DNA from 2 places in the Cupriavidus sp. F041 genome. Region 2 is predicted to be linked to the other one. Evidence: predicted binding sites of a transcription regulator. Region 2 holds the regulator's gene; the other holds the start of a gene.

Region 1 (14,585 bases), 510 kb from region 2:
GCGGGGGCGAACGACCAGATGAACCCGCGCTTGCTGCACAGCGAGCAATTGCACTCGATGGCGCCGGCCAGGTCGATGTCCACTTCATAGCGTACAGCGCCGCAATGGCAGCCGCCGGAGTAACGGGATTCCTGCATGGTTGCCTCCGATATCATGGCGCTTTGCCGAAGCCCGTAGTTTTACACCGATCCTCATGCCCAGATTGGAAAAACGCGACACGCATGCACCCGTCACCGCCGAGCCCAAAGGCATCGTCGACCCGCGCGGCACCGGGCGCCGCATCCGGCTCGGCCGCTATCTGCCATCCGAGGCGCTGGCGCCCTTTGTCGAGCACTACTGGATCGTCGAATGGAACCTGAAGGGCCACGCGCCGGAGGTGCAGCGAGTGCTGCCCTATCCGAACGCCAACCTGGTGTTCGACCACGGACAGACGGCGATCTTCGGCGTGGTGCGCGGTATCTTCGACCGCAAGCTCGAAGGCGCTGGCCATGTGCTCGGCGTGCGCTTTCGCGTGGGCGGCCTGCGCCCCTTTCTGGATGAGCCGATGTCGGCGTTGACCGATGGCACGCGCCCGGCGCGCCCTCTGCTGCAGTGCGACGAACGCCACGCGGAAGCACTGGTGCTCGATGCCGGCAGTGACGAGGCCATGGTGAGCGCCGCCGAAGCCCTGCTGTCCGGCGCCTTGCCCGCGCCAGACCCAGCCGTGGAGCAACTGCAAGGCGTGGTGGCGCATGCCGCCAGCGCGCAGGGCCCGGCCAGCGTGGAAGCGCTGGCGCAATACGCCGGCGTGGGCGTGCGCGCCCTGCAGCGGCTGTTCCAGGAATATGTGGGCGTGTCGCCCAAATGGATGCTGCGGCGCTATCGCCTGCAGGAAGCGGCATGGCGGCTGGCGCGCGGCGAGCCGGTCGGCCTTGCCCAACTCGCCGCGGATCTTGGCTATTTCGACCAGGCCCACCTGACACGCGATTTCACCAAGCTGGTCGGGGTTTCGCCGGGCGACTACCAGCGCTCGCAAAACACGTTGGCAAACTGCCGCTGAGCGCCACGGCGGCGCAAACCTTGTCAGCCGGCGCCGCCGATGTGTTCCGCCAGGTAATCGATCAGCACCCGCACCTTCGGTGGCAAAAAGCGATTGGGCGGATATAGCAGCCATACCGTACCCACATAGGCGCGCGCCTGCAGCTCCCAGTCGGCCAGCACCTGCACCAGTTCGCCACGCTGCAGCGCGCCGGCCGCGGCGAAATCCGGCAGGTTGGCGACGCCGAAGCCCTGCTGCGCCGCCTCAAGCCGCGCGCCGGCGTGGTTCGCGATATAGCGCCCCCGCACCTCCACGGTCTGCGTCTCGGTGTCCCTGCGAAACCGCCAGCGGTTGTCGTCGGCGGTTTCGCCAAGGTAAAGGCAATCGTGCTGCGCAAGCTCGCGCGGATGCGCCGGCGTGCCGCGTGCGCGCAGGTAAGCCGGCGAGGCGCACAGCACCCAGCGCACCGTGCCCAGGCGCCGGCCCGCAAGGCCGGGCGGCGGGTGCCCGGTCAGGCGGATCACGAGGTCAAGGTCGTCATCGAGCGGATTGACCTCGTGGTCGGTGAACAGCAACTGGAGATCGATCTCCGTGTACGCGCGCAGGAAACCCGGCACGAGCGGATGGATCACCGTCTTCGCAAACGCGGTCGGCGCGCTCACGCTGACCCGGCCTTGCGGCCGGCCCACCAGGTGACCGGCCGCATCCATCGCCCCCGACGCGGCGCACACCACGTCGCGGCAGTACCGGTACACCTGCGCACCCGACTCCGTTACGCGCACCTTGCGGGTCGAGCGTTCCAGCAGGCGGGTCGCCAGGGCTTCCTCCAGGCGCTTGATCTGGCGGCTGACCGTGGAAGGCGTACTGCCGAGCTGGCGCGCGGCGACCGAAAAATTGCCCGCATCGACAACGCGCGCAAACACCGCCATGTCGGGCAGCAAGGCGAAAAGTTCGGTTGGGTTCATATGGCTTGATCGCGGCCGGCCCGCCGGATTAATGCATTTGCGACATAAAGGCTTTGCACGTCGACCCCATTATCACCGTGGATGCAAAGTTCGACAATGCGGGACCCATCGCCGGAGAACCGCCATGCCTGCTCAAAAACGCTTGCTCTTGCTGTCCGACCTGATGCTGCTCGCGGTTGCCGTGGTCTGGGGCAGCAGCTACGGCGTGGTCAAGAGCGCGCTCGTGTTTTATCCCGTACTGGGCCTGCTGGCGTTGCGCTTTGGCATCACCTTCCTGGTGTTGTCGCCCACGCTGGCCAGGCTGCGCCATGCCGACGCCGCCACGATGCGCGCCGTGCTGGGCACCGGGGTGCTGCTGCTGGCCATCTTCCTGTGCGAGACGTTTGGCGTGCTGCTCACGCGCGCATCCAACGCCGCCTTCCTGATCAGCTTGTGCGTGGTGCTGACGCCGCTGGTCGAATGGCTGCTGCTCAAGCGCAGGCCGGGCGCCATCGAATGGGCGGCGGTGGCGCTCTCGCTGATGGGCGCGTGGCTGCTGGCCGGCGACGGCGAGTTCATCCTCAATCCCGGCGATGGACTGATCCTGGCCGCCGCGGTGTTGCGGGCGCTGATGGTGTGCGCGACCAAGCGAGTGATGCGCGCGGCGCCGATGCCGGCGCTGACGATGACGGCGGTGCAAGCGGGCGTGGTGGCTGCAGGCAGCGCGGCCCTGGCGCTGGTCCTGATGCCCGCCCAGTGGCAACCCATCCCGTCGCTCTCCGGCCACGGGGCATTCTGGGCCACGGTGCTGTACCTGGTGATCGCCTGCACGCTGTTCGCATTCTTCGCGCAGAACTACGCCATCAAGCGCAGCAGCCCCACGCGCGTGGCCCTGCTGATGGGCAGCGAACCCGCGTTTGGCGCCCTGTTCGCAAGCTTGTGGCTGGGGGAAAGGATCTCGGCCACCGCATGGACCGGCGGTGGCCTGATCGTCGCGGCATCGCTGCTGGCCACGGTGCGCTGGCGCAAGCCGGCCGAGGCAGATGTACCGCAGGCCACGCAGGCCTGACGCCCGCGCTCAGCCGCGCCAGTAATTGTTCGCGGCGGCGATGGTCGCAAACTCCGTTGCGACGATCTGCCCGACCTGCAGCAGCATGGTCGCGTCGTTGGCGTAGACGGCCCGCAGCGTTTCGCGGACTTGGTCGTCGGGCTGGGTCGCCTTGATGATCAGCCGTGCCATTTTCACGGCCAGCTGGCGGCCTTCTTCGGCGGTCGGGGTAATCAGGGTTCCGTTGGGGACAAGCGGGAATGACATGGTCACGCTCCTTGGTTTTTGTGGGAGTCCGTCAGGACAATCCAGCCTAGGAGGCGGAGCGCGCAGGGGCAATAGCCAATGTCGGGGATTTAGAGGTAGCCAGTGGCATTGCCCAATCGGCTGGCAGTCGGCAGTGCGATGCCGCGTTCGCAAGAATTACAATTCGCAAACGGAGATCCGGCAGACGAGAGGACTGACTATGACGATGACCGATGTGTACGCTGCGCGCGAACCGGCGCGGGCCGAGATCGACGAGATGAAAGGGGCGGCCGTGATCGAATTCGGCGCACCGTGGTGCGGCCACTGCGTGCGGGCCCAGCCCCACCTGGCCAGCGCGATGAACGCCCATCCGGCAGTCCGGCACATCAAGATCGAGGACGGCAGCGGCAAGCCGCTGGGCCGCTCGTTCAGGGTCAGGCTGTGGCCCACGCTGGTGTTTATGCGCGATGGCCTGGAGGTCGCGCGGCTGGTGCGGCCGGGTGATGCGGGGGCGATTGAAGAGGCGTTGGCACGGATCGACGGGTAGTCTTCATCCTGATGCGGCACCAAAACAAAAAAGCTCCCGAAGGAGCTTTTTTGTTCATGCGTCACGCCATGCCGCGCGCGACAACAACATGACAACGACGACGACTCTCAATCCCAGGACAACGCCCCACCCGTCTGATACTCGATCACACGCGTCTCGAAGAAGTTGCGTTCCTTCTTCAGGTCGATCATCTCGCTCATCCACGGGAACGGGTTTTCCTCGTTCGGGAACAACTGCTCCAGGCCGATCTGCTGGCAGCGGCGGTTGCAGATGAAGCGCAGGTAACCCTTGAACATCGGCGCGTTCAGGCCCAGCACGCCGCGCGGCATGGTGTCCTCGGCGTAGCGGTATTCGAGGTCCACGGCCTTCCTGAACAGCGCGGTGATCTCTTCCTTGAACTCGGCGGTCCACAGGTGCGGGTTCTCGAGCTTGATCTGGTTGATCAGGTCGATGCCGAAATTGCAGTGCAGCGATTCGTCGCGCAGGATGTACTGGTACTGCTCGGCGGCGCCGGTCATCTTGTTCTGGCGGCCCATCGCCAGGATCTGCGTGAAGCCCACGTAGAAGAACAGGCCTTCCATGATGCAGGCGAACACGATCAGCGACTTGAGCAGCTTCTGGTCGTTCTCCGGCGTGCCGGTCTTGAAGGCCGGGTCGGTCAGCGTGTCGATGAACGGGATCAGGAACTCGTCCTTGTCGCGGATCGACTGCACTTCGTGATACGCGTTGAAGATCTCGGCTTCGTTGAGGCCGAGCGATTCCACTATGTACTGGTAGGCGTGCGTGTGGATCGCTTCCTCGAAGGCCTGGCGCAGCAGGTACTGGCGGCATTCCGGCGCGGTGATCTGGCGGTAGGTGCCCAGCACGATGTTGTTGGCGGCCAGTGAGTCGGCGGTGACGAAGAAGCCGAGGTTGCGCTTGATGATGCGGCGCTCGTCTTCGGTCAGGCCGTTCGGGTCCTTCCACAGCGCGATGTCGCGCGACATGTTGATTTCCTGCGGCATCCAGTGGTTGGCGCAGCCGGCCAGGTATTTTTCCCAGGCCCACTTGTACTTGAACGGCACCAGCTGGTTGACGTCGGTCGAGCCGTTGATGACGCGCTTGTCGGCGGCATTCACGCGGCGGTCCGTCGGCGCGTCGGACGCCGGCAGGTTGCCGAGGATACCCGTGCCGGCCGGCTGCGTGGCGGCCGGCGGCAGCACGCCGTGCTGGTCGACAGAGCGTGCGGCGGCAGGCGTGGCGGTGGGATTCGGCGCGGGCTGCGGGGCAGCCTGCGGGGTGGCTTGAACGTCGTCGTCCCAGCTCAGCATGGTGTGGTTCTCCGTGGAATGCTTTGGTTTGCCGTGGCCCTCGCGGCGCAGCGGCGCGGCGAGGGGGCCGGCAGGTAATGACTTACTGGCAGGCTTCGCACTCGTCGAAGCCAGCGTCGCCCGGGCGCATCGTGCAGACCGCGCCTTCGGCTTCCGGCATGGCCGGTGCGGAGGCGGCGGCCTGGTCGATACCGGCGGCGCCGATGCCACCGTCGCTACCCGACGACACGGCATTCAGCGAGCCGCGCGACACGGTGGATTTCTCCACGTGGGTGGCTGCCATCGTGCGCAGGTAGTACGTGGTCTTCAGGCCGCGCAGCCAGGCCAGCTTATAGGTGTCGTCCAGCTTCTTGCCCGAGGCGCCGGCCATGTAGATGTTCAGCGACTGAGCCTGGTCGATCCACTTCTGGCGGCGGCTGGCGGCTTCCACCAGCCAGCTCGGCTCGACTTCGAAGGCCGTTGCGTAGATATCGCGCAGGTCTTGCGGGATGCGGTCGATGCGGGCCAGCTTGCCGTCGAAATACTTCAGGTCGGCGACCATCACTTCGTCCCACAAGCCTCGCGCCTTCAGGTCGCGCACCAGGTAGTCGTTGACCACCGTGAACTCGCCCGACAGGTTGGACTTGACGTACAGGTTCTGGAAGGTCGGTTCGATGCAGGCCGACACGCCGATGATGTTCGAGATCGTTGCCGTCGGCGCGATCGCGATGCAGTTCGAGTTGCGCATGCCGTGCTGCTTGATGCGCGCGCGCAGGCTGTCCCAGTCCATGGTCGAGGAGTGATCCACTTCCAGGTAGCCGCCGCGCTCTTCGGCCAGCAGCTTGAGCGAGTCCTGCGGCAGGATGCCGCGATCCCACAGCGAGCCTTCATAGGTGCTGTAGCGGCCGCGTTCCTCGGCCAGCTCGCTGGAGGCGCGGTAGGCGTAGTAGCACACCGCTTCCATCGAGGTGTCGGCGAACTGCACGGCGGCGTCGCTGGCGTACGGCAGGCGCAGCATGTGCAGGCAGTCCTGGAAGCCCATGATGCCCATGCCGACCGGACGGTGGCGCAGGTTGGAGTTGCGGGCCTTCTCGACGGCGTAGTAGTTGATGTCGATCACGTTGTCGAGCATGCGCATCGCGGTGCGGATGGTCTTCTCGAGCTTGGCGTGGTCGAGCACCTGGGTGCCGTCGGCCTGCTGCTTCAGGTGGGCAACCAGGTTCACCGAACCCAGGTTGCACACGGCGATTTCGCTGTCGTTGGTGTTGAGCGTGATTTCCGTGCACAGGTTGGAGCTGTGCACCACGCCCACGTGCTGCTGCGGGCTGCGGATGTTGCAAGGATCCTTGAAGGTGATCCAGGGATGGCCGGTCTCGAACAGCATGCCCAGCATCTTGCGCCACAGCTGCATGGCGGGGACCTTCTTGAACAGCTTCAGCTCGCCATTGGCGGCCTTGGCTTCATAGCCCAGGTAAGCGGTCTCGAAGGCCTTGCCGACCAGGTCGTGCAGGTCCGGGCAGGTGGCGGGCGAGAACAGGGTCCACTCGCCGCCTTCCATCACGCGCTTCATGAACAGGTCGGGAATCCAGTTCGCCGTGTTCATGTCGTGGGTGCGGCGGCGGTCATCGCCGGTGTTCTTGCGCAGCTCGAGGAATTCCTCGATGTCCAGGTGCCAGGTTTCCAGGTAGGCGCAGACCGCGCCCTTGCGCTTGCCGCCCTGGTTGACCGCCACGGCGGTGTCGTTCACCACCTTCAGGAACGGCACCACGCCTTGCGACTTGCCGTTGGTGCCCTTGATGTGCGAGCCGAGGGCGCGCACGTTGGTCCAGTCGTTGCCCAGGCCGCCGGCGAACTTCGACAGCAGCGCGTTTTCCTTCAGCGCTTCGTAGATGCCTTCCAGGTCGTCCGACACGGTGGTCAGGTAGCACGACGACAGCTGCGAGCGCCGGGTGCCCGAGTTGAACAGGGTCGGCGTGGACGACATGAAGTCGAACGACGACAGCAGCTGGTAGAACTCGATGGCGCGTGCTTCGCGGTCCTTCTCGCCCAGCGCCAGGCCCATCGCCACACGCATGAAGAATGCCTGCGGCATTTCGATGCGGGTTTCGTCGATGTGCAGGAAGTAGCGGTCGTACAGGGTCTGCAGGCCCAGGTAGTTGAACTGGAAGTCGCGCTGGGCGTCCAGTGCCGCGCCCAGGCGGGCCAGGTCATAGGTGGCCAGCTTCTCGTCCAGCAGCTCGGCTTCGATGCCGCGGGCGATGAACTTGGGGAAGTATTCGGCGTAGCGCGACACCATTTCGGTCTGGGTGACTTCGGCGCCCAGGATTTCCTTGCGGATGGTGTGCAGCAGGATACGCGCGGTGACCTGGCTGTATGCCGGGTCCTTCTCGATCAGGGTACGCGCGGCCAGGATGGCGGAGTCGTAGACCTGGGTCATCGGCACGCCGTCGTACAGGTTCTTCAGTGTTTCCTTCAGGATCGGCTCGGCGCTCACGGCGTCGCCAAGGCCCGAGCAGGCGTTGTCGATAAGGCCATGCAGCGCGTTCAGGTCCAGCACGCGGGCCACGCCGCCATCGGTCACGTTGAACGTGACGCCGCCTTCCTGCACGCGGGCGACTGCCTGGGCATTGGCCTGGGCGCGCTCCTGGGTGCGCTTTTCACGGTACAGCACATAGGATCGGGCCACTTCATGCTCGCCCGAGCGCATCAGCGCCAGTTCCACGTGATCCTGCACGTCCTCGATATGGAAGGTGCCGCCGTTGGGGCGGCTGCGCAGCAGGGCGCGGACCACGTTCTGGGTCACTTGCTCGACCACTTCGCGCACACGCGCCGAAGCGGCACCCTGCCCGCCGTTGACGGCGAGGAAGGCCTTCGTCACCGCAACCGAGATCTTGCTCGGCTCGAACGCCACAACGGCGCCGTTGCGGCGGATGATCTTGTAATCCTGGTAGCTGCCAGCGCCGGCAGTAGCGGGGCTCGACTGCGGATTCGCTGCTGCACCGGCGGCGGCGGCGCCGGTGGAAATGTCGTTCTGGGCTGTCTGCATGAGGAACTCCTGTTCTGACCCGTGTTTTATGAGTGACAAAGAGTCCCGGGCAAAATGCGCAAAAAGGCTCTGACACGCCGGCCGGTCTTACCCGGGAGGGCACGCTGCTATTGCTGGATTCTGCTGGGACTCTTGTGATGCGCCGGCCCTTCGGCGGACCGCAGCCATTGTTGCGGCGGAAACTGCACACCTAGGCCGGCTCCCCGAAAGCACCACTAGATCTAGTGGTCGATGCGAAAAACTGGACTAAGTATAGTGAAACGGAGCGGATTCACCAGTCTTGACAAGCGCTTTTTTGGCGCGAATTCTGGTGCGGGCGCAGCATGCGGCGCTGCGCCATACCCGCCAGCCCAAGCGACTCAAGGGATCCCGCCCGACGGTGCGTTACCGCACTGTGACGCGAAATTTTTTTGATTGGGCTGGCAGCTCCGATAGGCGCGGACTTTATCAGGGTTTTCCCCATATCCACGCTATCCCCTAGGCCCCGCAATTGAGGCTTGCTTCAAGGCTGGTCTTTGCGGTAGGGCAACTGCCCCGGAGCCACGCCAGCGGCGGCGGCAAAGCCGGCCCAGTCGAAATGCGGGCCGGGATCGGTCTTGCGTCCGGGTGCGATATCGCTGTGCCCCGCCACCGCGCGCACCGGATAAGCGCCGAGCAGGGCACGCACCAGTGCGGAGGTGGTGTGGTATTGGGCCAACGCGAAAGGCTGGTCGTCGCTGCCTTCGATTTCGATGCCGATGGAAAAGTCATTGCAACGCGGCCGGCCGAAGAACTCGGACTGGCCGGCATGCCAGGCACGGTCCAGGCAGGAAACGAACTGGACCAGTTCGCCCTCCCGCGTCACCAGGAAATGCGCCGAAACCCGCACCTGATGGATCGTCGCGAAGAAAGGATGGCGGGACGGGTCGAGGCGGTTCTGGAAGAAGGCCTCGATATCGCCGCTGCCGAACTGCCCCGGCGGCAGGCTGATATTGTGGATCACCACCAGGTCGACCGGCATGTGCGCGGGCCGGGCGTCGAAGTTGGGCGACGGTACGCGGCGCGCCGCGGGCACCCAGCCGGCCGGATCCGGGTGGAATCCAGGCCCGGACGCGATCTTGCCATTGTCGTGCTCAGGCATCGCGCTCTCCATCGGCGGCCAGCAGCCCACCCATCGGGCCGTCGCGCATCGCTTCGCTGGCGTCGGCACCGTCGGCCGCATCGTCGCGGCCCTCGCGGATGCCAAGTTGCTGGATGCGGTAGCGCAATTGCCGGAAACTCAGGCCCAGCAGCGGCGCGGCGGCAGTGCGGTTGAAACCGGTCTGCTGCAGCGCCTGCTGGATCAGGTCGCGCTCAAGCGCTTCCAGGCAGCCGGTCAGGTCGATCGGGAATGTCGCGCGGCAAGCCGCTCCCGCCCCATCGCCCAGGCTTGGCGCAGCGGGCTGCGAAAGCGCAGCCGCGTGCACGCCGGATCGGGATTCCGGCGACGCTTCAGGCTGGAGATCGGGCCGGAGACCGGACGGCGCTGCCGGCGCAGCTGGCAGCGGCGGTGGCGCGCCGGCCCCTGGGTAGGCAACAGGCGCCGCCCAGGGCGCCGCGTCCGCCGAAGACACAGAGGCAGGCGGGCGCGGCACGGCCGAATACCCCGTGCCCGCATCCAGCGGGCCAAGGTCGTCCACCTCGATGCTTTCGCCTTCCGCGAAGGCATAGGCCCGCTCCAGCAGGTTCTCTAGTTCGCGCACGTTACCGGGGAACGAATAGTTGGACAGGCGTTGCAGCGCGGCCGCCGAAAGCCGCTTGGGATGGGGATCGCCGTAGCGCACCGCCAGGTGCTCCAGGATGGCTCCCGCCAGCACCGGGATATCCTCGTGCCGTTCGCGCAGCGTCGGCACGCGCAGCGCCAGCACGTTGAGCCGGTAGAACAGATCCTGGCGGAACTGGCCGGACGCGACCATCGCGGAGAGATCCTTGTGGCTGGCGCACAGCACCCGTACGTCCACGCTCTCTTCGCGGCTCGCGCCGATCTTGCGCACGCGCCGCTCCTGCAGCACGCGCAGCAGCTTGACCTGCATCGCCAGCGGCAGATCGGCCACTTCGTCGAGCAGCAGCGTGCCGCCGTTGGCGGCCTGGAAGAAACCGCCGCGCTCGGCGTCGGCGCCCGTGAAGGCCCCCTTCACATGGCCGAAGAACTCCGATTCCATCAGGGTTTCGGGGATGGCGCCGCAATTGACCGCGATAAAGGGATGCGCGGCGCGCGCGCTCACCGCGTGGATGGCGCGCGCGGCGCGCTCCTTGCCGCTGCCGGACTCGCCGCTGATCACGATCGGCGCCATGCTGCGCGCCAGCCGGGACAGCGAGCGGCGCACCTCATGCATGGCCGGCGAATGGCCCGGCAGCAGGCTGGCCGCGCGGTCCGCGCTCTCCCGCACGGCCGCGCCGGCGCCCTCGGCGCCGTCACGCTGCTGGCGTCCCAGCGCATTGAGGATCAGGCTGCGCAGCTGGTCCAGCGAGACCGGCTTGGCGATATAGTCGAACGCGCCGGCCTTGAGCGCCTCCACGGCGTTGTCGGCGCTGCCGTAGGCGGTGATCACGGCGACCGGCACCCGTTCCGGCGCACTTGATAGCTGGCGCACGATATCGATGCCAAGCCCGTCGCCGAGCCGCATGTCGGTCAGCACCAGGCTATAACGGCGCGCGGCAAGCTGCTGGCGCGCCTCCGCCAGCGAGCCAGCCAGCACCACGTCGTGGCCCATGCGGCGGATCGAGATATCGAGCAGTTCTCGCAGGTCGGCCTCGTCGTCGATGACGAGAATCGGATCGGGGCCTGGCGTCTTGAGGGGCATGGGTCTGCGTCTGGCGGTCTGGCGAAGTGGAATCGGTGCATTGGCGCGCGGCGGCCTGGCTGACGGTCTGGCCAACCGTTCGCGGCGGCGGCAGCGCGGCTCAGCCGCCCGCGTTGTCCGGCGCGTCGATGCGCAGGGTCAGGACAAAGGCCTTGGCCGGCAGTGTATCGCGTGCCGCGGGCGCCAGCATGCCGGTCTGCGCCAGCAGCGCGTCAAGCGAAATCGTACCGTAGCGTACCTGGGCGTCGTTGGCGCCGCATAGCTCGCGCGCCATGAACAGGCCCAGGCCGGTGCCCTGGGCGTTGCTGGTAAAGAATGGCTCGAACAGCGTGCGCTGGTGCTCGCGCGACACCTCGACGCCATCGTTCCAGATGATCAGCTCGACGTGGTGCTGGTCCAGCGCGTGGGCCAGCAGCCGGATCGCGCCGGGCAGGCGGCTGCAATAGCGCCAGGCGTTGTCGAGCAGGTTGCCAAGCACCTGCTGCAGCTGCGACGGATCGAAGATGACCGGGCGCGCCACATCCACCGTGAGCCGCACGGCATTGGCGTTGATTTCCGCCGGCCGCGGCACGCGCCGCGCGCCCACCGGATCGTCGTTGGCGGAGCGCGAACGCATCTCCAGCCGCCAGCGGCCGACGATCTCGGGCAGGGCCTGGTTCAGGTCCACGGCGGAGCGCTCGGTGCGCGGGCGGCGCGACATCTGCAGCACGTCCGACACCACCTGGTCGAGCCGGCGCACATTGTCGTGGATGATGCGCAGCAGCCGGGCATCCACATCGCCTTCGGGCCGCCCCGCCTCGCCGGGACGCACGCCCCGGCGGCTGGTCTCGGCCAGCAGTTCGCTGGCCTGGCTGATGGCCGCCAGCGGATTGCGGATCTGGTGCGCCACGCTCGCCACCAGCCGCCCCATGGCGGCCAGTTTTTCCTGTTGCACCTGCTCGGCGATGCGTTCCCAGCTCTCGATGTGGACCAGCACCGTATCGCGCATCTCGCTGCGCAGCAGGGCCTCGTCCTCCGGGCGCCAGGCCATGGCCTCGCTCTGCGCGATGGCCAGGCGCAGCCGCGCCGCCGCCTCGGGCGACAGGTCGTTCCAGGTGCCGGTGTTCATGGCGTTCTGCGCCCCGAGTGAGACCGACAGCGAGGAAGCAAAGGTCGAGCGCAGGCTGGCCAGCCCCGGCAGCAGGAAGCGCAGCCGCAGCCGCGTATGCAGGATGGGGCCCTGGCCCGAGGAGGGCCGCGAAGGCAGCGGTAGCAATTGCAGGATGCGCGGCGCGTCATCCTTGCTGCGCACCCAGTCGCGCAGCATCTCCATCAGCGGCTGCAGGCGGGGAATCTGGCGCAGGTCGAACAGCGCGTCACGCCCGGTGGCCGGCGAGGACGTCTGCTTGCCCCGTTCGGCGGGCTGCACGCCCAACAGCACCACCGCGGCCGGGTTGGCCGCCACCACCACGCCGTTGGCGCGCAGCAGCATCACGCCATCCTGCATGTCGTTGACCATCAGCCGGTTGACCAGTTGCTGCAGGCGCAGCTCCTGCTCGCGCGCCAGCGCCAGCCGCTCCTGCGCAAGCTGGCGGTTGGCCAGCAGGTACATCAGCGAGGCCGCGATCATGAAGACCAGGCCATACAGACCCGAGCCCAGCAGGCCAGTGTCCGCCTGGCGCAGCAGCAGGGTCTGCGCGAAGGGGGCGCTCATCACCACCAGCGCCGAGACCGCCGCGGTGAATAGCGCGAACAACAGGCTGGTGAGCGCGCCGGCCTGCAACGCCGGCAGCAGGAAGATCATGGCCACCCCCTCGCCGCGGTGGCCCTGCGCGTAAAAGATCAGGCCCAGCAGGACAAGGTCGGCCAGCACCTGGAAGCGCACCCGCAGGTGAAAACCGTGGCGCCACCACAGCGTCGCGATCACCATCGCCAGCGCCACCCCGACATAAGGCACGGACAGGGGCAGCGCGGCCAAGCCATTGCCCAGCCCCTGCCCGGCCCGCTCGGTATCGGCGCGCTGCGCCGGCAGCCAGGTGTAGCCCAGCAGCAGCACGGCCACCGCCAGCCGCGTCCAGCTGAAATAGCGCAGCAGGCGCCAGTGGAAATCGGGAGGCTCCGGCTGGCGCCACATCGCGATGACGCCGCGCCAGGCATTCAGGCGGGACAAGAATGAGGCGCTTCCGTTCATGCGGCCGGGCCGTCCGGATCGCTGTCGGCCGGCAGGTGGGCGCGCCGGCAGTAGTGCAGGCCGCGATAGGCGATCGCTTCGCCCAGCGGCAGGTGCACGCCGCATTGCGCGCACTGCACCATGGGTTCCTGCGCGGGCTGGGTGCGGGCTTGCGACCCTTGCGCGGAACCATGCCGGGCGGCGCGATCCTCCCGCTGGCGCGCCTCGGCGCGCTGGCGAAGCCACCAGAAGAAGCCCAGCACCACGGCCAGGACCAGGAAGATGCGTGCCATGCCGGCCTCAGAGTCGGTGCAGGATGACTTCGATGACGAAGCGGCTGCCGACATAGGCCAGCAGCAAGATGCCGAAGGATGCGATCACCCAGCGCAGCGCGGTGCGCCCGCGCCAGCCATAAAAGGTACGTCCGGCCAGGATGCCGGCGAACATCGCCCACGACAGCAGCGCGAAGACGGTCTTGTGATCGAGCCGGAAGGCCCGCCCGAACAGTTGCTCGGAGAACAGCAGGCCCGACAGGATCGTCAGCGTCAGCAGCACGAAGCCGGCGCCGATCAGGCGGAACAGCAGTTTTTCGAGCGTCAGCAACGGCGGCAGCAGGTCCAGCCAGCGGCCTATCCATTGCGCCGGCTCGCTGGCCTGGCCGATCTGGGGCGAGCGGTTGAAACCGTGCAGGCGGCGTTCGGCCAGCAGCATCAGGAAAGCATGGAAGGCCGCCAGCGTGAACAGGCCGTAGGCCACGTTGGCGATGATGAAGTGCAGCTTGAACAACGGCCGCGCCGCATAGCCCAGGATCTGCGCACCGGGAAAGGCCAGCGGCATCAGGCTGGCCAGCATCGCCACCGGGATCACGATCAGGCCGAGGCCGGCCAGCGAGAAGAAGAAGCTCTCGATCCAGTAGATGCCCACGCCCAGCCACAACATGGCCGACAGCGCGAAGGCAAAGCCGAACACCATGCGGTCGGCCGGGAAAATGGTTTCGTGCAGCAGCAGGCCGTGGCTTGCCACCGCGGCCAGCATCAGCACATGCCACCAGGCCGGGCGGTCCTCGCCGCGCCCGCCGGCGCCCCCGCCGCCCTGCAGCAGCACGGTGGTCGCCGCGCCCCCGATGGCGCCGCCGGCGCCGGCAGCCGATAGCTGCGGGTTGCGCGTCGCCCAGCCGTGATAGGCCAGGCCGCAATAGAGAAGTGCCGTCAAGGCATACAGTACAATGGCCATTTGCACAGTTTACCTTAGCGCCCCGTCCCGGTGGCGCCCCGCTTGAGCCGGGTCCCGAGCCCGCACAAGCCTCGATCAAGCCCTATCCCCCGGACTTCTGCCATGCTGGACAATCTCACTCAACGCCTGGCGCGGGTCGTAAAGACCATGCGCGGCGAGGCTCGCCTGACCGAAGCCAATACCGCCGAAATGCTGCGCGAGGTACGCCTGGCCATGCTGGAGGCTGACGTCGCCCTGCCCGTC
Region 2 (14,585 bases):
GCAAGCCGTCGCGCGTGCCCAGCCAGACCAGCGCCGGGCGCGCGCTGTGCAATGCGGCGAAATCTGCGTGACCGGGCCGGCCGGGCAGCCAGGAGGGCGGCGGAACCATTACCGGTGGCGTGCCGGCCGGGCGCCCCAGTCGTCCCGTCCCTGAGACCGGTGACTTCGGCACTGCCGGGTCCGGCGCCTGGCGTGTGCCACGCAAGCGTGCCAGCCGGTCGTGGCCCTGGCCGTCGGGACGCCCTTCGGAGCCGGCTCGGTCGAGCAGAGCGCGCGTCGAGGTATCCAGTGCTTCCCATTGCAGCGGGGCTAGCCGCGTCGGCGTTTCGTCGGAGCCGGCGAGCGCCGTCAACAAGCGGCGCGACTCGGGATCGCGCATGTCGAGCAGCGCGCCCGCCTCCCAGGCGGGCGGCGGCAACGCTTGCGCTACCTTGTGCTCGCCCGATGGAAGTGCCAGGCTGCGCAGGCGGCCGCACCAGGCATGGATGCCAGGCTCCGCGACGTACGCGTCCGCGCCCTGCACCGCGCGGCAAACGGTAGCCACGCGGGGAGGGCAATCAGCGCGACGCAACAGCGGGCAAAGAGCGTCATGGCTGGAACTCGCTTTGCAGCAAGCTGCGTACCGCGCTGTCTCTCCCCCTGCCGAGCGCCGTAATGCGAAAGCGCAGCCGCGGTCCCGCGCCAGCCGCATAGTCCGCTCCCAGCCATTCGCCGGGCGGGCGCTCGTGCAGCAATTCCACGACATAGCGTGGCAAGGCGTCCACGCCTGCCGTTCCGGCCGGCAGGCCGGGCAAGGTGGCGCCGCTGAAGGTGCCCAGCGCAATGCCGGTGGCCTCATCCGGCCGGCGCGCGGCGAGCCAGCCCTCCCACGGCGGCGGGGAGTTTGCCGCAGGCCGGCACAGCCCCAGTTGCGCTCCGATGCCGCACCGGCCAGGCGGCGGCCACGCGGCAAGACGCGCGTCGTCCCCGGCAGCACCGGCGCGCAGCGCCTCCAGCAATTCCGCTTCCGCATCGAGCAGTGCCGTCTCCGCAGCGCGAAAGGCGATTTCTCGTTCTAACTGGTATGCGGTCACTTGACGGCTGGAGAGCAGGAAATGCAGGCCGGCCAGGGTGGTGGCAACCACAAGCAGCAGCATCGTGGCTGTCAGCAGCAGTGTGGTGCCTGCGCCGGCACGCTTGCGGTGCGCGGCGGCAACGCGCTGCATTGGCACGCTTGGCGCCCGGGCCGGATTCAACATAGCGTCTCCACGCAAGGGCGGGCATTGCGCAGCCGCACGGATGCCGAGAACACGCGGCGCATCAAGGTGGACCCGGGCGGGGATCGAAGGCGAGGTCGCCGGCATGGACGCCCGCGCCACCATGCGCGCCTGGCCCCGGCGGCGGAAACAAGACAAGGGCGGCGGCCGCGGCAGCCTGCGGCAGCGGGCGTTCGCCACGCAGCACCAGTGCCACCTGGACTACCCGCACCTCGTGCCAGGCCGCTTCACCCCTGGCGCGGATCTCTTCGGCCCGCAGGAACGCATCCGCCTTGCCGTCGCCATCGGTATCGATGCCGTAGCGCAACTGCATGGTTTCCACGCCGCGCACCAGTGCGCCGGAAGTCCAGTTGCCCTCCTGCACCCGTCCGTCGCGTCGGCTGTTGTAACGGCACAGCAATTGCGGCTCGCCATCGGCGCCGTTGGCGACATAGAGCAGGTTCGCGCCGGCATATCCATAGTTGTTCCCGTTGGCACTGCCACCGAGGCTCATAGCCGGGAGCACATAGCCGCTGCAATCGATCATGGTCTGGTCGGGCAGCGTCGGATCCTGCGAGGCAGCGGTCCCACGACCGCCAGCCTCCGCCCGGGTGCGCAGCCGGGCAGGCCATGCTCCGTGCCCGCCGGAGCGAGCGACCGGCACAGTTGCAGATGATGCGCGCCGATGCCGCGGGCGTGCAGCGGCGACAGCGCCAGGCGGGGATCCTCTATTTCCGCCAGTTCAGCGGCGGCACGCGTCGCGTGCCCGATGTTTTCATAGTGGCGCAGCGCGCCGAGCGCGACAGGGGCGAGCGTGGCAAGCGGAAGCATGCCGATGGCGAGGAGCGCCAGGGCGGTGAGGGACTCGACCAGGAGGTAGCCGCCTGTCGGGCGGCGCACGGCAACACGTCGCCTGGCCCGCGTGTTGCGCGGAGCCGGTATGGCGGTCAGAGCAGCATGGAGGATCGGCACGGCACGCTCGCAAGTTGGGCAGAGGTGCCGACGATAACTTCAAACAGCGGGGTGAAACGTTGCGGATTGTGCTGACTGCGTGGCGTATGAGCGGACTGGCGCCAGCCGTCCGCTTGCGCGCCTTCGTACTACGCCTTGCAAGCCGTCGGCTGGGCTGTATCAGGAGCGCAGACGCGGACCCGGCCTAGCTGGCTGACGTCGATGAGGCGAGTCTGACTGTCGCTGCCGAGCGTCATCAGGATCTGCGCCGACATCATGGCGTCGGTCAGTGTGCGGGTGTAGCCCACGGGGGAATAGGAGAGCACGCTGACCTGCGGCGTTCCGGTGAAACTGATGGTGAGATTGCGTGGCAACTGGGCATGTTGCAGCAGGATGGTCTGGCCCGACGAGCAGTCGGCGCCGCGGGCGGGGTTCAGGCATACCGTCCAGCCGTTCTGCCAGTCGTTGTTGACGGGCGCGACCGTGACCCAGGTATTGTGCGAGATGGCATTGGCGCGTGCGGTGCCCAGCGCGGACGCGAGCGCCCCTGCCTCGGCATTCAGTGCGTTGCGCTGAATGAAGCCGGTAAAGCTGGGCATGGCAATGCCAACCAGGATGGCCATCACGACTATGGTGGTCAACAGCTCGATCAGGGTGAAGCCGCGCGATGGGCGGCCGGGGCGGACGCGCGTCATTGGCAAGCCTGTGGCAGGTTGGTGAAGCTCGATACGTTGTTGACCAGGATGCCCTGTTCGCCAGTGCTGCGCAGCAGCAGCGTGCCGCAAGTGGCGTCAGTCAGCCTGGGGACGGCATTGACCTGCACGCATTCATTGAAACTGAGCGCGCCGCACGCCAGGGCGGATAACGTATAGAGATTGCTGTTGGACTGCAGGGGGAAGCCCTGCCATCCCTTGGTCGGATCGGCGGAATCCGCATATGTGTTGAATTGCCCGTAATGGCGCTCGAGTGCCTGCATGGCATTGAGCATCGCCGCCTTGGCTTCCGCCCGCCGGCCGCGTGCAACGTACTCTGTGTAGTTCGGATACGCAATCGCCGCCAGGATGCCGATGATGGTGACGATGATGAGCAACTCCATCAGTGTGAAGCCGCGTACCGCACGCCTGCGCCAGTTCATTTCGTCGCTCCAAAGTTGCGGATCTCGCGCCAGCCCAGCCGGCCCGTGATGGGCAGGCCGCCCGGAGTCAAGCCAGGCGTTGCGGTCGTGTCGGCATATGGGTTGCTGGACAACTTGGCGCCCCCCGTGCGGCCGCCGCCGCTGGCGCCGAATGAGTAGACATCAATGGTCTTGTTCGTGGTCACCTGGCCGAAGGAATTGCGCTGGCTGTCGACAGTGGTCAAGGTCTGGATCAGCACCGGTGCGCCGAGCATGCCGAGGGTCGACGCCGTCCCTGAGCTGGGAGCCGTGGCCGGCGTGCCGGTGCTGGTGCCCGAGACCGGCATGCCCGTCAGCGCGGACAATTGATAGCTATGGCTGCCGCTACCGGCACCGCACAGATCGGCCCCCGTCATCAACGAATTGAACCAGATCTGGCTGTACGCGGAGATGATCGAAGTGACCTGGCGTTCGCCACTGTCGACGAAATCGAAGTACCAGCCGGCCCTCGGGGCGGGTTTGTCCTTGGTGGGCAAACCGAGGCTGTAGGCACTGCTGCTGAAGTCGTAGCCGCCATTCGAGTTGGCCTTCAGCGTGACCGGGTTAAGCATGGAGCGCCCGTTTACAGCCTGGGCGCCGCCACTGTCGTAGACCGCGTACATCGAGTTCTGGGGCTGCGAGGAGCCTGTGCCGGTGTCGGCCGATTCGTAATACTTGCCCGTGCCGAAGACCACCATATAGCCGCCCGGGGCATAGACCCATTGCGGCTGGATCGTGATGGCCTGCGGATTTCCACTCGCATCGCGGGCCCGGAACAGCGGCTGGCCCAGGTTGCCCCCGCCATAGTAGGGCAGCGCGCCACTGGCGTTCCAGGTGGAAGGGCCGCCGCCAAGCACGAATTTCCACAGCCGCCCTTGCAGGTCGCCGGCATAGGCGGCCACGGTCTGGCGCGAGGCCAGAGTCACCAGGGACGGTGAGCCCAGTCCGTTGGCGACGGTGCTGTTGCTGTCGGCCGCCATCGAAATCTTCCAGTAGTTTGAATTCAACCGCCACGGCGTGCCCGGTGCCTTGTCGAGTGACAGGATGAACAGGGCGGAAGGCGCTGCCGCATTGCTCGATCCGTCGTTCAGGTTGTTGTTGATGCCGTTGCCGGCGATCACGAACCACTGGTATCGCGGGACCTTGTTCGCGTCCACGCCAACATAGAGCTTGGCGAGTTGCGGCGTCGACATGATGTTGCCCATGTCGGCATCGTCCTTGTCGGTGAACTCCCACAGCACATTGCCGGCTCCCACGTTTGACGGGTCGGTCACGTCGAGTGCGAACAGGCCCTGTGCGCCACCGCCGAGGCCGGATGCCAGCACCGTTTTCCAGTTGCCGCCGATCCGGGCTTCCGCTACCACGGGCGTGGCGTCCACATAGGGCCGATGCACATAGCTGGACGACGTCAGCTGGATCAGGTTCCCCATCACGGCATTGGGTACATAGGCAAAGAGTTCAGCCCCGGTCAGTGCGTTGAATCCATGCAGCATGCCGTCGTTCGCACCGATGTAGACCGCCGGGGTGCGATTCTGGTACAGCTTGTAGAAAGCGCCGTAGTCGGACTCGTTGATCGCCGTGGAGGGGGCCGCAACGTAGGCCGGGCCGGAGTTGATGATGTCACCCAGGATGGAATTGCGCGCGCGCAGGCTGCCGGTGCCACCGGTCGATTCCTCGTTGCTGCGGTCGCCTCGCAAGTAGTTCAGGCGCGCGGTCCCGGCGCTGTCGCTCTCGTTGGCGTTGAGCTTTAGAGAGAGCTTCTGCGCACTGTTGATGGATGACCAGTCGAATGGCGCGCCGCTGCCAGCACCCGCGCCGCTGCTGGCGGGCACCCACGTGAGAATGTTGCGTGAGCCTGCGCCGCCGCTGCGTGCGGTGAGCAAGGCGCCGGCTTCCCAGCTTTCCTTGCTTGCGATCTGGATGCCGTTGTCATTGCTCAGCGCGAAGGCGGAGAGCTTGCCCGTCCAGTTCTGGTCGAAACCCGGCGCGAAGATAGAGGTGCCGCTGGAAACGCGTGACGAGGTGAGCGCGACGCCGGCGATGGTGCCGCCATAGCTGACGATCTTGGAGAAGATATCGCGAATCGCCTTGATCATGGCGGTCGGCTGACCCGCCAGGAACCACGTCGCAGGCACATTGGATCCGGTCGGGGTCGCTTCCCACTCGCTGTCGTTCTTAGCGACGGTATTGTTGGCGCCCGACGTGGTAAATGGGCTGCCGTCGCCGTTGACATCGTTGAAGCCGCCGTATTTTGCCGCCAGGTACAACTGGCTCTGGCGCTGCGCGGTGCCGACGGTCCCATTGCCGTTCTCGTTGACGTCGATGGTGTAGGTGGTCACGCGCAGCGACGGCATATCCGCCCGGAAGCCGTAGGTGTGCGCCCAGTAGGCAACGCCCGCCATATAGTACGTACCGTGGCCGCTGGAGCCCGTGTCGGCCGTACTCATATTGGCCAGCGAGGAGTCGGGCTTGCTATTGCCGTAGTTCGTCGTGCTCTCCATGTCCGCGACCTTCCTGGTCCAGGCCATGACGTCGAAGCCGTCGGCCTCGATCGCGCGCACGGGGTCGTTTGCGGTTACGGCCTTGCCGCCCGATATATAGGTCGTGCGGGTGTTGCCGGAAACATAGCGATCCCAGTGCGTATTGATGTCGGCGATACTCAGCACGTAGTTGCGCTGGCATTTCGCGACGACCGGATCCGACCAGCTGGTATAGACCGGGTAGCCGTCTCTGTAGGCGGTCTGGAGGTCAGTGATCGCCTCCGGTGTGGGCTGCTTGCCTTGCAGGTAGCGGATGCTCTCGTAGTACAACTCGCTGACCGGGTCCAGGCCCTTGTACTTGCCCGAGCGGCCGAACTGGTTCAGGTAGTTGACCACGCCGCTGATACCTTCGGTGGCGTTTTCCGGGTTGCCAGCGAAGACGCCCGTGCTGGAATCCCACTCGGTTTTCGGATTGCTGACCTGGCTGAAGTTGCCGTCGATCATCTTGGGGCCGACATACTTCATCGGGGCCCGCAGCACGCCGCCGTACCGCGTGGCCGAGCTGTCGTTCAGGTAGCCGAAGGCGCCGAAGCGCACGCGGTCGGCGTTTTTCTGCATTTCGCCGACTGGCTTGTAGTTGGTGCCGTAGAGCTTGCAGAGGTCGGTGCGGGAACTGCCTTCGCTCGCGTCGCACACCTTGACGCGGGCATACATGGTGCCGAGGTTGGCATAGCTGCCCGGGCTGCTGCAGGAAGCGCCGCTGCCGGTCTTGGTGCCGAAGAACACCTTGTTGCTGCACGACGTGATGTAAAGCGTATCGGTGGCGAACGGCGTCACCGCGGAAGGTACGCTGGAACTGGACTTGGTCAGCGTCTTGGCGGGAAAGTAGGAACTGCTGTTGAAAAAGTCATCCTGCAGCACGGCGCGCTGAAGCACGGTGTCCGTGGGGGTATCCACCACCCGGTCGCCACCGGTGAGCGCGAAGCGCAGCATGTCGATGGCGGAGGCCGTGGCCCAGTTCATGAAGTTGCCGCTGTACTGGCCCGAGCATTCGTGATTGGCGTTGGCATTGCCGGCGATCTCGAAGTACCCGTTGGATGAATAGCTGTAGCACTTGGCCGGGTTGAAATAGCCGACATATTCCGTGCCGCGGGTGTAGCTGCCGGTCCGGTACGCCGCGCCCACCGTCGGGAACTCTACCGACAGCGACAGCAGCAGGTTCGGGTTGACATTCTGGTTGCGTCCGTAGAGCGGCGACTGCGCAATGTCCACCGTGGACGGCGTCAAGGCGGTGGCCGCCCGCGTTGGCGCGGGAAGCAAGCTTGCACCGGCGACAACGAGGGCCAGCGCGATCTGGCATAGGCGTGTCATCACAGAATCTCCGCTTAGGTCAGGAGCGAGGTCATTCATTCAGCCTTCCGGTAGTACGACTGCAGCATGGCGCGGGTGGCGGTGTTGGCACCGAAGCCCATCGCGGTGACGCGAAAGATGTAGACGACCGGAGCGTCGGGGCTCCCGGAAGCGCCGGGCGATGTGTCCTGGATCGGCTCGATGATGTAGCGGGGCAGGGCGGCGGGCAGCAGGCCCGTGGGCGCGGTTGGGAACTGGCGTCCGGTGAAGGTGCCGTAGGCCACCGTGCGGGCATTCGCCCCGGTCTGCGCAAAGTCCACGGCTTCCCAGTTCGGGGTGCCGCTGTCGACGGCCGCGCACAGGCCCTGGAAGGCTGCGCCAGGCGCGCTCCCCGTGTTGCAGCCGGCGACGAAAGGCAGCAGGTTGGGATTGCTGCCAGAGAACAGGGCGGAGCGGCCGTTGACGGCAACGACACCCTGGATGTCCATCTCGGCATCCTGTAGCGCCATTTCGGCCGCTTGCACTGCAAGGTCGCGGTCACGCTGGTTGGATGCCATGCGTTTGCTGTTGATCGCCAGGCGTGCGCCGGCCACGGCCATGATGCTGATCATCAGGAGCATGACCAGGCCGGTGATCAGGGCAATGCCGCGCTGGGCGGCTGGCTTGAGAGGGGCGCTCATGAAGGGGAGCAAGTGCGGCACGTTGCGACGTTGCGCAGTTGGACGGTGACCGAGTACTGGCGGCGCATGCGCTGTAGCTGCGTGGTCGGCTTGTAGGTCGCGTTGTTGACGGTGCTGTCGCCCCCATAGAGCGTGCCGAAGAGCTGGAAAGTGGGCACCTCCGGCGCCAGGCTGGTCGCGGCGTCGCCGACGAGTACCAGGGCGATCTTCAGCGACACGACGGTTTGCCATCTGGTGGCCAGCGCCAGCACATCCGTGGCCGGCAGGTAGCGGTCAGGGATGTAGTCATTGTTGGTGTCGACCCCGTACAGCACCTGGAACACCTCAACACCGGAGATGATTGGCACGGACGTGATCGCGGTGTTCGAGATTTCCTTGTTGGATGCATCGCGAGCGCGATAGCCGCACATCAGTTGCGGGTTGCCGCTCGGGTCGTTGGGGTCTGGCGCCACGAAGAAGCGCGCGAAGCCGCGCGCAAGGTCCGCGTCCTCCCATGCTTGTGGTTCCGCGACGCCATTGCCGGAGCAATCGATCATGCTGTTGTCGGGCACGGTGCGATCCGACGGCGTGCCCGAACCGAAGAAGCGCACCTGCAGCACGTCGCTCTTGTTCACGGGGTTGGTGGTGCCCGGCAGGCACGACAGGTTGAGGCTCGCGTCCTGGCCCGGGCTGGCGCAGTTGTCGACGCCGCTGATCGTGGGTGACAACGCGACGGTGGTCGGCATGATGCCGCCAGGCGCCTGGGCGATGGGCCCGCTGGCCGGGTTTGTTGCCGGCGCGCTGTTGCCGGCGTAGTTGGTCCATGCGGACTGCCGCACGATGCGGACGATGGTGTCCAGGGCAAAACGGCCCTTCTCGTCGAGCGCGGTGGTGTCGTCGATGGTGCTGTAGTTGGTGCGGCTGCCCAAATAAACGGCGGTCGCTGCCAGTGTCAGCAACAGGCCGAGGACCATCGCGACCATCAGTTCGACCAGCGACATGCCCGACTGGGCATGCCGGTACGGCTTGCGGAGCGTACGCATCAGTTTACCGTGCCGGGCGTGGCGACGATGACGATCTGCGGCCGCGTGTTCATGTCGGCGAGATCGGCGCCGGTCCCCAGCGTCTTGCTGCTCAGGCGCGATATCCACCCGACCTTGATGACGATCGGCGCATCGTCGACACGGCCGCTTGCAGCGGCCGTGCAGCCCCAGGAAAAGCCGGACGTCTGGTTATAGGCAACGGTATCGCGGCAGATCACCGCGCGGCCGCCGGGCAGGGCTGCGGCTACCCGGTTCCACCACTCGATCACATCGAAGCGGGCCGTGTCCTGCGCGCAGGAAAGCAGCGTGCTGGCGCAGGCCGTCGTATAGGGATTACGCGTCAGCGCGGGCAGCTGGCTGGTCTGGGTGTCGATGAAATACAGGTTGGGCGTGAGGGCCTCGGCGGCCGCGCCCACGCCGGAGACGGCAGTGTTCGCACGCATGCGCTCGGCCATTTCGGTGGCCAGCTGCATGGCAACGGTATCGTAGGAGGCTTGCTGGGAAAAACGCGAGGAATTGAGGAGCAGGCTGGCGACCCCGAGCACGCCAATCGCCAATACGACCATTGCCACCAATGCTTCGAGCATGGCAAAGCCGGCCGTCCCCCGACAGCTTGACTGACCCATTCTGACCCTCGTCCGAAAAGACTTCGTTCTTTTGGCTTCGTTCTATTGTTTTGTCACTACTACCCAGGCGGAACTATAGTTATGGGAATGCAGCCTAGGGCACAATTTGGAAAGGATTAAACAACGTTCCCGTTACTTTTTCTACTGCTTTCGTGGGGTAGACGTTGAAAATTCATCCAGCATGTCGCGGAATTCCGACACGTCTTCAAAGCTCCGGTACACCGAAGCAAACCGGATATATGCAATCTTGTCGAGCCGGCGCAGTTCGCGCATGACCAGTTCCCCGACCTGGCTGCTGGGGATTTCCTTCTCGCCGAGCGCGAGCAGCTTTTCTTCGATGCGGGTGATGGAGGCGTCGATGGCCTCGGCGGAGACCGGGCGCTTGCGCAGCGCCAGGCGCATGGAGTCCTTCAGCTTGTCGCGGGTGTAGTCCGCGCGGGAGCCGTTTTTCTTGACGATGGCGGGGAAGAACAGTTCGATCCGCTCATAGGTGGTGAAGCGGCGGTCGCAGGATTCGCAGCGGCGGCGGCGGCGGACTGTATCGCCTTCTTCGGACATGCGCGTGTCCAGGACCTGGGTATTGGAATGAGCGCAAAAGGGGCATTTCATGCCTGACCACCTCGAAGTTTGAGCCGGGGCGCTTGCTGCGCGTGCAGCGTCTTGTCATTCTGTGTTGCGCTGGGCTGGGTTGGCAAGGCCCGCCGGCAGCGCTGGCGCGCCGCGGCGGACTGCCGGCCACCCGCGCGTGGGCGGGTGGCGCAGGGGGATCAGCCGTAGACCGGGAAACGCTTGGTCAGGGCTGCCACTTGCTCGCGCACGCTGGCGATATTGGCCAGGTCGTGCGGATTCTCCAGCACGTCGGCGACCAGGTTGGCCACCTGGCGGGCTTCTTCTTCCTTGAAGCCGCGGGTGGTCATGGCCGGCGAACCCAGGCGGATACCCGAAGTGACGAAGGGCTTTTCCGGGTCGTTGGGGATGGCGTTCTTGTTGACGGTGATATGCGCTTCGCCCAGGACCTTTTCTGCTTCCTTGCCGGTGATCTGCATGGCGCGCAGGTCGACCAGCATCACGTGGCTCTCGGTGCGGCCCGAGACGATGCGCAGGCCGCGCTCGGTCAGCGTTTCGGCCATGACGCGGGCGTTCTTGACCACTTGCTGCTGGTAGGTTTTGAACTCGGGCGACAGGGCTTCCTTGAAGGCCACGGCCTTGCCGGCAATCACGTGCATCAGGGGGCCGCCCTGGATGCCGGGGAAGATGGCCGAGTTGATGGCCTTCTCATGCTCGGCCTTCATCAGGATCACGCCACCGCGCGGGCCGCGCAGGCTCTTGTGGGTGGTCGTGGTGACAAAGTCGGCGTGCGGAACCGGGTTCGGGTACTCGCCGGCGGCGATCAGGCCGGCGTAGTGGGCCATGTCGACCATGAACAGGGCGCCGATAGACTTGGCAACCGTGGCGATGCGTTCAAAGTCGATGCGCAGGGCGAAGGCCGAGGCGCCGGCGATGATCAGTTTGGGCTTCTTTTCCTGTGCCAGCTTTTCCAGCGCAACGTAGTCGATGTCTTCGTTGGCGTCCAGGCCGTAGCTCACCACGTTGAACCACTTGCCGCTCATGTTGAGTGCCATACCGTGGGTCAGGTGGCCGCCTTCGGCCAGGCTCATGCCCATGATGGTGTCGCCCGGCTTCAGGGCGGCGAAAAACACGCCCTGGTTGGCCTGCGAGCCGGAGTTGGGCTGCACATTGGCGGCTTCGGCGCCGAACAGTTGCTTGACGCGGTCGATGGCGAGCTGCTCGACGATGTCGACATACTCGCAGCCACCGTAGTAGCGCTTGCCGGGATAGCCTTCGGCGTACTTGTTGGTCAGTTGCGAACCCTGGGCGGCCATCACGGCCGGCGAGGTGTAGTTTTCCGAGGCGATCAGCTCGATGTGCTCTTCCTGGCGCTGGTCTTCTTTCTGGATAGCGGCAAAAAGCTCGGGGTCGATCTGGTCGATCGTATAGCGGCTGCGTTCGAACATGGCGAAAACTCGTCTGAAAAAAAGGAGATCCGAATCGGCTTCGGGGTAGGGCGCGCGGGGAAGGCACATGCGACCAGCGCCGGAAAGCGTGGCTAGTCCGGCGCAGGGCGCACCCTGCTTCCCATTCGCTGCCCAGGCGAGCGGCAGGCGCTTGATACATCGCGCCAGAGAAACTTGCGCTTCCTCGTGGTAGTGCCCACTGACTTCGCCAGTCGCGCAAGATGGAATGGTTGGCGGCAGTTTAACGCGAGGCGCCGGCTCGCTGCAAGAAGGCGGAAAGGGCCCGCTGCCCGAAAGTCAACGGCTAGTCTGTCAGGTAATGTAATTGTTGTAATGTCGGGTGAGGGTATACACCGGGTGGGGCCGGCTGTCCGTTACAATCGCGGCCATGAGCAACAATGTGTGGGCCTTGCGGGTGTACTGGGAAGACACCGACGCGGGCGGCGTGGTGTTCTACGCCAATTACCTGAAATTCTTCGAGCGCGCCCGGACCGAGTGGCTGCGCTCGCTTGGCATCGAACAGCAAGCGCTGGCCGATGAGACCGGCGTCGTCTTCATCGTCAGAAGCACGGCGGTGGACTACAATGCCCCCGCCCGTCTGGACGACATGCTTGATATCCGGACCCGGATTGAACGGGTTGGTCCGGCGTCTGTCCAATTCGCCCAGGAAGCCTGGCGTGGTGAGCAATTGCTGGCTACCGGCGCCATCCGGGTTGGATGTGTCGATCGCAACACATTTCGCCCGACGCCCATTCCCGCTCCCGTTCTAGCAACCATCAAGACCGCTCGATGAATCCCGTGACCGTCACGCAAGACCTGTCGATCATTTCGCTGGTGCTACACGCCAGTGTGCTGGCGCAGGCCGTCATGGCCCTGCTGCTGGTGATGTCCCTGTTTTCGTGGACATATATCTTCCGCAAGCATTTCTCGCTGCGCTCGGCGCGCAGCCAGACCGAGGGCTTCGAGCGCGACTTCTGGGCTGGCGGCGACCTGCAGGCGCTGTACCAGAGCGCGGCCAACAATCGCCACAGCACGGGCGCGCTGGAACGGATCTTCGAGTCCGGCATGGGCGAGTACCTGAAGGCGCGTGAGCGCAACCACGACGCCGGGGCGCTGCTCGACGCAGCCCGGCGCGCCATGCGTGCGGCCTACCAGCGCGAGATGGATGTGATGGAATCGCATCTTCCGTTCCTGGCCTCGGTGGGCTCTGTCAGTCCTTATATCGGCCTGTTCGGCACGGTGTGGGGCATCATGAACGCCTTCCGCGGATTGTCCAACGTGCAGCAAGCGACGCTTGCCGCGGTTGCGCCCGGCATTGCCGAGGCGCTGGTCGCCACCGCCATCGGTCTATTTGCGGCGATTCCTGCCGTGATCGCGTACAACCGCTACGCCACCGAAGTGGATCGCCTGGCCATCCGTTTCGAGAGCTTCATGGAAGAATTCCTGAATATCCTGCAACGGCAGACCCGCTAAAGCGCCGAAGCCACCAACGTCATCGGTCAAGGAGAACCCTGCAATGGCAGCGATACAGCGCCGCGGCGGCTCGCGCCGCCGGGCCAGCGCCGACATCAATGTCGTGCCTTACATCGACGTGATGCTGGTGCTGCTCGTCATTTTCATGGTGGCCGCACCGATCGTGAACCCTGCCGTGGTCGATCTGCCCAGCGTGGCCAATGCCACGCAGCAGCAGAAAGCGCCGCCCATCGTCGTTACCGTGCATGAAGACGGCGCGCTCACCGCGCGCGGCAAGGATGGCGCCGGCAATGCCTTCGAGCGCAAGCTCGACAAGCAGGGCCTGATCGATTTCGTGCGCCAGCGCCAGAACGAGAATCCCGACCAGCCGGTGGTGATCGCTGCCGACCGCTCGGTCAAGTACGAGGCCGTGCTCGACGTGATGTCGGTGCTCAAGGCCGATGGCGTGAAGCGCGTCGGCCTGATGGTCAAGCCCAAGTAAGCACCGCCGCCCGCCATGAAGACCGCCGCCTATCCTTATCAGCCGGCCCCGGAGCGGGGAACCCTGCGTTCCTTCCTGCTCGCGGTTTTCATGCACCTGCTGCTTGGCATCGTGCTGTATTTTGGCGTGCACTGGCAGAGCAGCACGCCCGTCGGCGCCGAAGCCGAACTCTGGGACGAGATCCCCGCAACCCCCGCGCCGATGCCGCTTCCGGCTCCGCTGCCCGCACCTGTGCCGGTGGAGCAGGCGCGCCCCGCGCCGCCCGCGCCGGCAGTGAAGTCGCGCGCCGAAGAAGACGCCGAGATCGCCCTCCAGCAGCAAAAGCGCCGCCAGGCCGAAGCCGCCGCCCGCGAGGAGACGCGCAAGCAGGCCGACCTGCGCGCGCGCCAGGAAGCCGAGCGCCAGGAGGCGGCCCGCAAGGAAGCCCAGCATAAGGAAGACCTGCGCCGCGAAGAACAACGCCGCGAGGAGCAGAAGAAAGAAGATCAGAAGAAGGAGACGCAGCGCAAGGACGACGCGCGCAAGCAGGCCGCCATCCAGCACGATCAACAGCGCAAGGAACAGGCCGAGCGGGAGCGCAAGGATGCCGAAGCGAAGGCCCGCGCCGATGCCAAGGCCCGTGCCGAGGCCGATGCCAGGGCGCGCGCCGATGCGGACGCCAAGGCGAAGGCAAATGCCGATGCCAAGGCCGCCGCCACCGCCAAGGCAAACGCGGAAGCCAAGGCCGCCGCCAACGCGAAGGCCAAGGCGGATGCCGACGCCAAGGCCAAGCGCGACGCTGCCGCCAATGCCCAGCGCCATGGCGAACTGGCACGCCTGCAGGCCCTGGCCGGTGGCTCGGGTACCGCCGGTGGCGCCGGCGGTGTCGGCAGCAGCGCGGGCAGCGGCGCCGGCTCGGGCGGCAAGGCTTCGCCAGGCTACCCGGACCGCGTGCGTCGCCGCGTCAAGCCGAATATCGTATTTACTGAAGACGTGCCTGGCAATCCGGCCGCGGTGGTGTCCGTCCAGCTCGCGCCGGATGGCTCCCTGATGTCGTCGCGGCTGGCGAAGTCCAGCGGCAATGCCGCCTGGGACAGCGCGGTGCTGCGCGCCGTCGAGCGCTCGGACCCGCTGCCCCGC

Evidence for each region. The regulator NrdR, encoded in region 2, represses ribonucleotide reductase genes. The targets are predictions, from matches to a motif close to CACNANATNTNGTG.
Region 1: the regulator NrdR is predicted to act here: its motif matches at 8,352-8,365, upstream of ACZY0R_RS33960 (ribonucleoside-diphosphate reductase subunit alpha).

Annotation. Positions count from the first base shown of each region.
Region 1 covers NZ_JBVASY010000002.1:3,591,626-3,606,210, forward strand. Annotated here, with positions in the region: gene ACZY0R_RS33925 (GFA family protein) at 1-137, opposite strand, end outside; gene ACZY0R_RS33930 (DUF6597 domain-containing transcriptional factor) at 194-1,039, shown strand; gene ACZY0R_RS33935 (LysR family transcriptional regulator) at 1,063-1,983, opposite strand; gene ACZY0R_RS33940 (DMT family transporter) at 2,108-3,031, shown strand; gene ACZY0R_RS33945 (hexameric tyrosine-coordinated heme protein) at 3,041-3,277, opposite strand; gene ACZY0R_RS33950 (thioredoxin family protein) at 3,477-3,803, shown strand; gene ACZY0R_RS33955 (ribonucleotide-diphosphate reductase subunit beta) at 3,911-5,113, opposite strand; gene ACZY0R_RS33960 (ribonucleoside-diphosphate reductase subunit alpha) at 5,196-8,138, opposite strand; gene ampD (1,6-anhydro-N-acetylmuramyl-L-alanine amidase AmpD) at 8,641-9,258, opposite strand; gene ACZY0R_RS33970 (sigma-54-dependent transcriptional regulator) at 9,251-10,960, opposite strand; gene ACZY0R_RS33975 (sensor histidine kinase) at 11,061-13,130, opposite strand; gene ACZY0R_RS33980 (PP0621 family protein) at 13,127-13,402, opposite strand; gene ACZY0R_RS33985 (cytochrome C assembly family protein) at 13,410-14,342, opposite strand; gene ffh (signal recognition particle protein) at 14,445-14,585, shown strand, end outside.
Region 2 covers NZ_JBVASY010000002.1:3,082,190-3,096,774, reverse strand. Annotated here, with positions in the region: gene ACZY0R_RS31710 (pilus assembly protein) at 1-544, opposite strand, end outside; gene ACZY0R_RS31705 (pilus assembly protein) at 588-1,238, opposite strand; gene ACZY0R_RS31700 (PilW family protein) at 1,300-1,782, opposite strand; gene ACZY0R_RS31695 (type IV pilus modification PilV family protein) at 1,779-2,207, opposite strand; gene ACZY0R_RS31690 (GspH/FimT family pseudopilin) at 2,336-2,881, opposite strand; gene ACZY0R_RS31685 (type IV pilin protein) at 2,878-3,321, opposite strand; gene ACZY0R_RS31680 (pilus assembly protein) at 3,318-7,190, opposite strand; gene ACZY0R_RS31675 (pilus assembly PilX family protein) at 7,226-7,849, opposite strand; gene ACZY0R_RS31670 (PilW family protein) at 7,846-8,871, opposite strand; gene pilV (type IV pilus modification protein PilV) at 8,871-9,458, opposite strand; gene nrdR (transcriptional regulator NrdR) at 9,639-10,106, opposite strand; gene glyA (serine hydroxymethyltransferase) at 10,265-11,512, opposite strand; ZMP/ZTP riboswitch at 11,636-11,738, opposite strand; gene ybgC (tol-pal system-associated acyl-CoA thioesterase) at 11,901-12,305, shown strand; gene tolQ (protein TolQ) at 12,302-12,985, shown strand; gene tolR (protein TolR) at 13,029-13,466, shown strand; gene tolA (cell envelope integrity protein TolA) at 13,482-14,585, shown strand, end outside.